Regions from separate parts of the Arenicella sp. 4NH20-0111 genome, predicted to be linked through region 1. Evidence: riboswitches for the same ligand, from Rfam matches in the RefSeq annotation. Region 1 holds a riboswitch; the other holds the start of a gene.
The links. A riboswitch is a leader RNA that binds a small molecule or an ion and turns the genes downstream of it on or off. The one in region 1 is predicted to bind thiamine pyrophosphate.

Region 1 (3,426 bases):
TGGTTAGTGGGCCTAAAGTATAAAATGGCGCTTCATCACAACTGTCTAATTGCTTGTCCATGTTTTCTTTGATCATTTGCATGGGGACGTGGCCAGGCCCTTCTATCATTACCTGAATATCATGCTTCCAGGCTATTTGAGTGAGCTCACCAAGCGTCTCTAACTCGCCAAACTGGGCTGCGTCATTCGCGTCAGCCAAAGACCCTGGCCTCAGTCCGTCGCCTAAGGAAAACGAAACATCGTAAGCCTTCATGATGTCGCATATTTCTTCGAATTTCGTATACAGGAAATTTTCACGGTGGTGGGCTAAACACCACTTAGCCATAATAGACCCGCCTCTCGACACAATTCCGGTAACTCGTTGAGCGGTCAACGGCACGTATTTCAACCTGACTCCAGCATGAATAGTGAAATAGTCCACACCTTGTTCGGCTTGCTCGATCAAGGTATCTCTAAAAGTCTCCCAAGTGAGGTCTTCCGCCTTGCCATTCACTTTCTCCAGCGCTTGGTATATCGGTACGGTGCCAATAGGCACAGGCGAATTTCGAATCACCCATTCTCTCGTTTCATGAATATTCTTCCCTGTAGACAGATCCATAAGAGTGTCACCTCCCCAGCGTGCAGACCATACCAACTTCTCGACTTCCTCTGAAATAGATGACGTAACAGCCGAGTTACCAATATTGGTATTCACTTTAACTAAGAAATTTCGGCCAATGATCATCGGCTCTAACTCTAGATGATTAATGTTTGCTGGAATAATAGCTCGCCCACGTGCTATTTCATCTCGGACAAATTCTGGTGTAATTTGCTCAGGTATGGCCGCACCGAAGCTGTGTCCAGGATGCTGCTTTAATAACGTCCTATAACGCGGATCTGTCCTAAGTTCCCGCAATTTAAGGTCTTCTCGAATAGCAACGTATTCCATTTCCGGAGTAATGATACCTTTACGTGCGTAATGCATTTGACTGACGTTTTTACCCGCGAGAGCACGCCTAGGCTGCCTTAAGTGTTGAAACCTAAGGTGATCCAAATCATCGTCATTCAATCGTTGTTGAGCGTAATGTGAACTGGGCGCCTTAAGCACCTGAGTGTCGCCCCTCTCAAGAATCCAACTTTCCCTATGTGGCGCTAACCCCTTCAGTAAATCGATTTGGACATCAGGGTCGGTGTACGGACCCGATGTGTCATAGACAGTGACCGGAGGATTTTCTTCGGCTTCGGCTTCGCCCTGCGTCTTAGCGTTGCTGACCTGCCCCTCTAATTGCGTTGAACGTTGCGCAATTTCCCGCATTGGAACACGTATATCAGGCCTAGAGCCTTCTACATAGATTTTTTTAGATCCAGAAATTGGCTGGGTCACTTCAGCGGACAACTTGCTCGTTCGTTCAATAAACTGGTGTCGTGGACTGGCAAGGTCTGCTGAACTGCTCGCTTGGGCTTTACTGGTCTGTAGGGCGGTGGTGACGTCTGTGGTTAGGGCTTCTTTACTCATTATTGTCTCGTCTCTTACGATCCAAACTTTAATGAATTAGCGAAGAAAGCCATTCGAAACGTTATAGTTGAGCCAATACAAGCACCCAAATGCGTCACGACACTCAGCTTTACTCATGAATGAGCAAAACAAGCGTATTAGGACCAATGAGATAGTGTCACCCCCTATCGGCCTTAGCAGCTTCCCTACGCCGCCACTAAGCGGATCAGGTTATAAGGGTGTTTCTCAGCCGAGTAATCACTCTGGCACCCCTAGCTTGCGGCGAGAATATCATCAAAGCATTCAAGACTACAATCAAAAAAGCAAACTAGACACTCGCGTTAACTCGACGAGTGTTGAATGATTTCCAAGGCTCTGACGTCCTGCCATGAATCTCCTTGCCAATTCATGATAAAGCCGCAATGCCCTCCATGATCGGTGATGGTGACGTGCAGATCAGTATTGTCGGCCATCATTGAGGCTCCCTCAACGGGTATGATCATGTCGTCCCTGGCGAAATGTAAGTAACAAGGACAGATTGTCTTTGCTAGCTTGTCGCCATCAATGGCATAAGCGTCAAAATAGCTGCTCAATTCGGTAAATCCAGTGTATTTGGGAATAAGAGCGTTGTTCATTTCATCCAGTGTTTTAAAACGCTCCAGCTCATCTCCAAACTCAAATTCAGGCCAATGTTCCAACTTTTTACGTAACGAGGTGCGCCATTTTTTCACAAAATACTTGCCATATAGGCTATTGCGTTTTTCATTTAAGACTACGTTGCTTTGGGCAGCATGAACAACTGGACAGAAAGCGATAACTTGCTCTAACTCGATGTTTTTATCATGTGCATTAGCGGCAACACGTAGGCTGAAGTTACCCCCCAATGAAAACCCAATTAGACTTGTCGACCTATAGTCGAACCGCGCCTGCAAGTCTTCGATGGCACACATTACTTCCTCAATCATGGTTGAATTAAAGACTTCTCTGTTCAAGTGATGAGTCTCTCCATGATCACGCATGTTTAACCTAAATACGTCATAGCCATTTTGCAACATCGTTGCGGCCATTGACTTCATGTACGTTGATTCATGGCTGCCTTCCCAGCCATGAATCAAGATAACCAATCGGTCGGCGATGCTTTCCTTTACCCGATTATAGTACCCTTCAAGACGCACACCGCTGCCACCATTGAGCATCAACGATCGCTGCTTGCTTTGAAAACGACTAAACCGCTTATCTCGGTTCCTCTTTCGCGGCCCTTGACTAGACAGTATGGTTTGAAAATGAGCGTTCTTTAACCCAAAAGGTGGTACAAATGGCGTCAGTGGGACATTACGCTTTTTACTAATTTCAGCTGATTGGGACATTTTTCGATGGCTCGGTGATAAACTTAGCTTTGACTGAGGGCTAAGGCTGTAAAAACATGAATCAATTTGTTCGACCTATTTTGCGACGCGCTAGAGTAAAGCCGTTTTCACTGATAATGCAAGTACGTGCTGTGTTATTGATCGGCGTATTTTTGTTAACAGGGGTTTCTCAAACGACAATCGCTAAAGATTATGTCGTTGAGGTTATATTATTTGAAAATTCGACTCAATCGAGTGTCACCGAACCTCACGCTTACGAGCCCCCCAAAAAGCCTAAAACAAACGCTCAAGCTTGGTTACTTGAGACTCAGCTACTCAACGATGTCGCTGAAAAAATCCACTCATCGGAAGATTACGAACTCAAACACCATTTTGCATGGGGACAAGAAGCCTTGCCTTTTAGTCGATCTGCAACCTACACCGTAATCGAACAGGACACTCAAGGCTACATTAAAATCTACGCAGACCAACTACTCTTTGCGAACATCGACCTAGATTTCAATGGCTTTCGTATGATTGAAAAGCGACGACTTAAACTAAATGAACGGCACTTTTTTGATCACCCCAAATTTGGAATTCTGATGC
Region 2 (3,426 bases), on a different contig from region 1:
CCTCGACTCGCTCTAAATCGACGGGTTTAAAATCAACTTGAAGTGGGATGTCACCAAAATACGTTGCTACGGTATCAGAGCCAAAACCAGGCCCCAAACCGGTGGTATTAAGTCCGCGTACAAACAGGTCCGGATTCTCATCACGCGGTCCGCGATCGATAACAGTAAGGCCCGGCACATAGCGAGCTATCTCGTTAATACCGGCCAATCGCAATGCTTCGATTTGTTCGGTATTAACCGCCGCTATATTGATGGGAACGTCTTGTAGGTTTTCAGACCGACGCGACCCAGTTACGACAATTTCGTCCAAGCCTTCTACGGTATTTTGTTGGGAAAGCGCAACGCTGGGAGTTAACAAAGGAAAGGTGACTATTGCCATCGCGACAGCCAACTTGCTTGGACGAATCGCTCTTGGACAAACCGCTATCAACGGATTTTTCTGAGTATATTTCATTTAAGGCTCTCACTATATTTTATGTTGTTATAGTGCCCTTATGCCATTACGACATTTTTTTGTAAAGGATGCCTTTCTTACAAAATATGATGAAAACTCAAGCAAGAAAGCTCATTATTTTCACTGCAAAACAGACTCAAACCACCAGGACGTTTTTTGATCACATAAAACCGCTATTTCACACCTTCTTAGGTATGCCAGCCGCTAGCGCAACGGCATCTAACAATTTCGTTACATGTTCCAAATTTATGGTCAAATACAGCAATTTGTACTGCTCACTATCTCTTTCTAATGATGCATTAATGACATTTATTTCCTTAGTAGAAAGCTCAGAAACATCATCCCACTCAACAGCTTGATGTAAATTTGAATCGCTGACCAACCACTCTCCTTTTTTGGCACTTGGAGAAAAAACGCAAGCGCTCGGAAGGCCACAAGCTTGAGCAATATGACGCGGGCCTCCTTCGTTACCTAAAAAAAGATCACAATGAGACATTGCCGCGGCAAGCTTAGGTAAACTGTCAGTATTGATGGAAGGATGGATATCTGGATGTTGCCCCATGGCTTCGTAAAACTTCTCAACCTCAGACTTTTCTTCCACGCTCCCCCAAAACAATACTATTTGAGCCTTATAGGCGTCGATCGCATACTGAGCCCAGCCTTGCATTTTTTCTGAGCTCCACCGCTTATCAGTCTCTTTTGCCGTTACAGACATCAAAAATACAGGCCTATTAAAATCAATACCTGACGCCTCCATACCAGCCCGCAACTCATTCTTAAGAGCCATTGGGGTATTAATAACAAAGCGCTCGTCACGCTTTACATCAAACCCCATCGCCACTAATGGCTCGAGCAAACGTAAACGTTCGGCAACTTTATTTCCGCCGGAAGCCTTAGGATCAACTTTATTGGTATAAAAAAATCCTCGTCCTCGTTTTACGCGGCCAATGCAGATTGCACGTTTACGAGCAAAGAGAGAGATGAACTCACTTTTATTTGTAGACTGAGCATCTACCACCAAATCATAGCCCTGGGCAGTAACATTTCGAATTTTACGCCAGTACTTAAAAGGGTTCTTACGTTCACTGGATGTGATAGGAATAATGTTATCAATATAAGGGTGCATTTCAAAAAGACTGGCACTGACTTCATGAACAAGAAAGTCAACTTGAGCTTTAGGGAATGTCTTTTTCAAGGAATTGCACAATACAGACGACAATACTACGTCGCCAATCGCCATAAAACGCACCACCAAAATCTTTGCAGTCTCAGCGGTTGGTGAGTTTAGCGGTGAAGTTTCGTGATTATACGCGTTCATTATTACTCTCTAAATAGAAAACCCGCAGTCTACGCGCCAAAGTTACAGAAGTATTACACAACGCACTAATGCGTAGGCGAGCCTGTAAATATACGCCTTTTTATTTGAAAATGCTCGAATTAGTAGATTCACATTACCGCTCTTCTTTTTCGACCAAGATTCATTCTCCATCGAATTGAAAAGTAAGCAAACCATCACTCACTGCTCTCAAAAAGATATCCACATTTACGATATCAAGGCTCGGTTTGCAAACCTTCATCACCCCATTCCATTGATCTCGCTAAAATCAGCAAATAGATCACCTTAGTGATTGCAAGATGAGGTAGGTACTGTTTCAACATGCTAGAATAGACGTGCTTGAAGTTAAGGCACCCAAGGGGAGGCTGTTTACAGTCTGAGAATTGTCCAACGACGAAAACCCTAAGAACCTGATCCGGCTAACACCGGCGTAGGGATGGGAGTTATTTGACCACCTCGTTCGCCTACCGGGTCTCAACATGCTGTTAAAGAGAAGAGACCAACATGAAGTTAGTAAACTGTAATTCTACAATTAGATTACGGCCTGTTACCGCGTTACTTGCTATCGCGTGTAGTTTTACGCCCCTATCCCACGCTCAACAATCCTCCTTAGAGGAAATTATAGTCACCGCTGAATTCATCGAAGAAAGCGTTCTAGATCTACCGAATAGCGTGAGTGTCATAGACAGCTCCACAATCGAGACGCGTGGAGCCCAACACCTTGAAGACCTTTTAAATCTAGCACCCAATGTTAACTTTGCGACGGGCGCATCTCGAGGTCGCTTTATACAAATCAGAGGAATTGGCGAGCGCAGTGAATTCCAAGATCCAATAATTAATTCGGTTGGCGTCGTCATTGATGGCATCGACTTCACCGGTATCGCCTCCGGCGCCAGCACCTTAGATGTCAAGCAGGTTGAAGTCTTACGCGGCCCTCAAGGTACCTTATTTGGAGCAAACGCTCTGGCTGGTTTAATCAATATCGTATCTAACAAACCCAGCACCGAACTAACGACCCACATTAGCGCGGGCATTGAGGATTTTGGTGGACAAGAGCTGAGTGCGGTTGTCTCTGGCCCGACCTCAGACACATCGGGCTACCGCATAGCGCTTAAGCGGTATCAAAGTGATGGCTTTACAGAAGATGTATTTCTCGAAAGAGACGACACCAACAACATTGATGAAACCACCGCCAGATTCAGATACACAGCAGACTTAGGCCAACGCTTGGCAGTCGATTTGACCGCTTTTTTAGCAGACGTTGATAACGGATACGATGCCTTTAGTCTCGATAATACACGACAGACGTATTCGGATGAGCCGGGTTTTGACAGGCAAAAAACAAACGCTGGTTCGGTTAAAGTTATCTATGAAATTTCCGATGCTTTGTCATTTGAAGGGCTATTAAGCGCCGCTGATTCTGATTTAGACTATGGCTACGATGAAGATTGGAGCCATCTGGGAATTTGTAACGGTACAGCCTGCGATACCTCCTTGTTTGGCTTTGATTGGTTCTATTCGAGCTTTGACCGTTACCAACGCGAGAATCAAAATGTAAGTTTTGACGCACGCATTAAATCAGACACCTGGGTAATCGGCGTGTACCACCGAAACCAAGAAATCGAGTTAGACCGTG

Region 2: it holds a riboswitch for thiamine pyrophosphate, as region 1 does, so the genes downstream of both, ABWW54_RS02455 (TonB-dependent receptor) here and thiC (phosphomethylpyrimidine synthase ThiC) in region 1, are expected to answer to the same signal.

What each region holds. Positions count from the first base shown of each region.
Region 1 covers NZ_BAABWF010000005.1:53,682-57,107, reverse strand. Annotated here, with positions in the region: gene thiC (phosphomethylpyrimidine synthase ThiC) at 1-1,495, opposite strand, end outside; TPP riboswitch at 1,661-1,758, opposite strand; gene ABWW54_RS11685 (YheT family hydrolase) at 1,816-2,841, opposite strand; gene ABWW54_RS11680 (CsiV family protein) at 2,898-3,426, shown strand, end outside.
Region 2 covers NZ_BAABWF010000001.1:582,295-585,720, forward strand. Annotated here, with positions in the region: gene ABWW54_RS02445 (TonB-dependent receptor) at 1-454, opposite strand, end outside; gene ABWW54_RS02450 (glycosyltransferase family 9 protein) at 633-1,772, opposite strand; TPP riboswitch at 2,138-2,244, shown strand; gene ABWW54_RS02455 (TonB-dependent receptor) at 2,295-3,426, shown strand, end outside.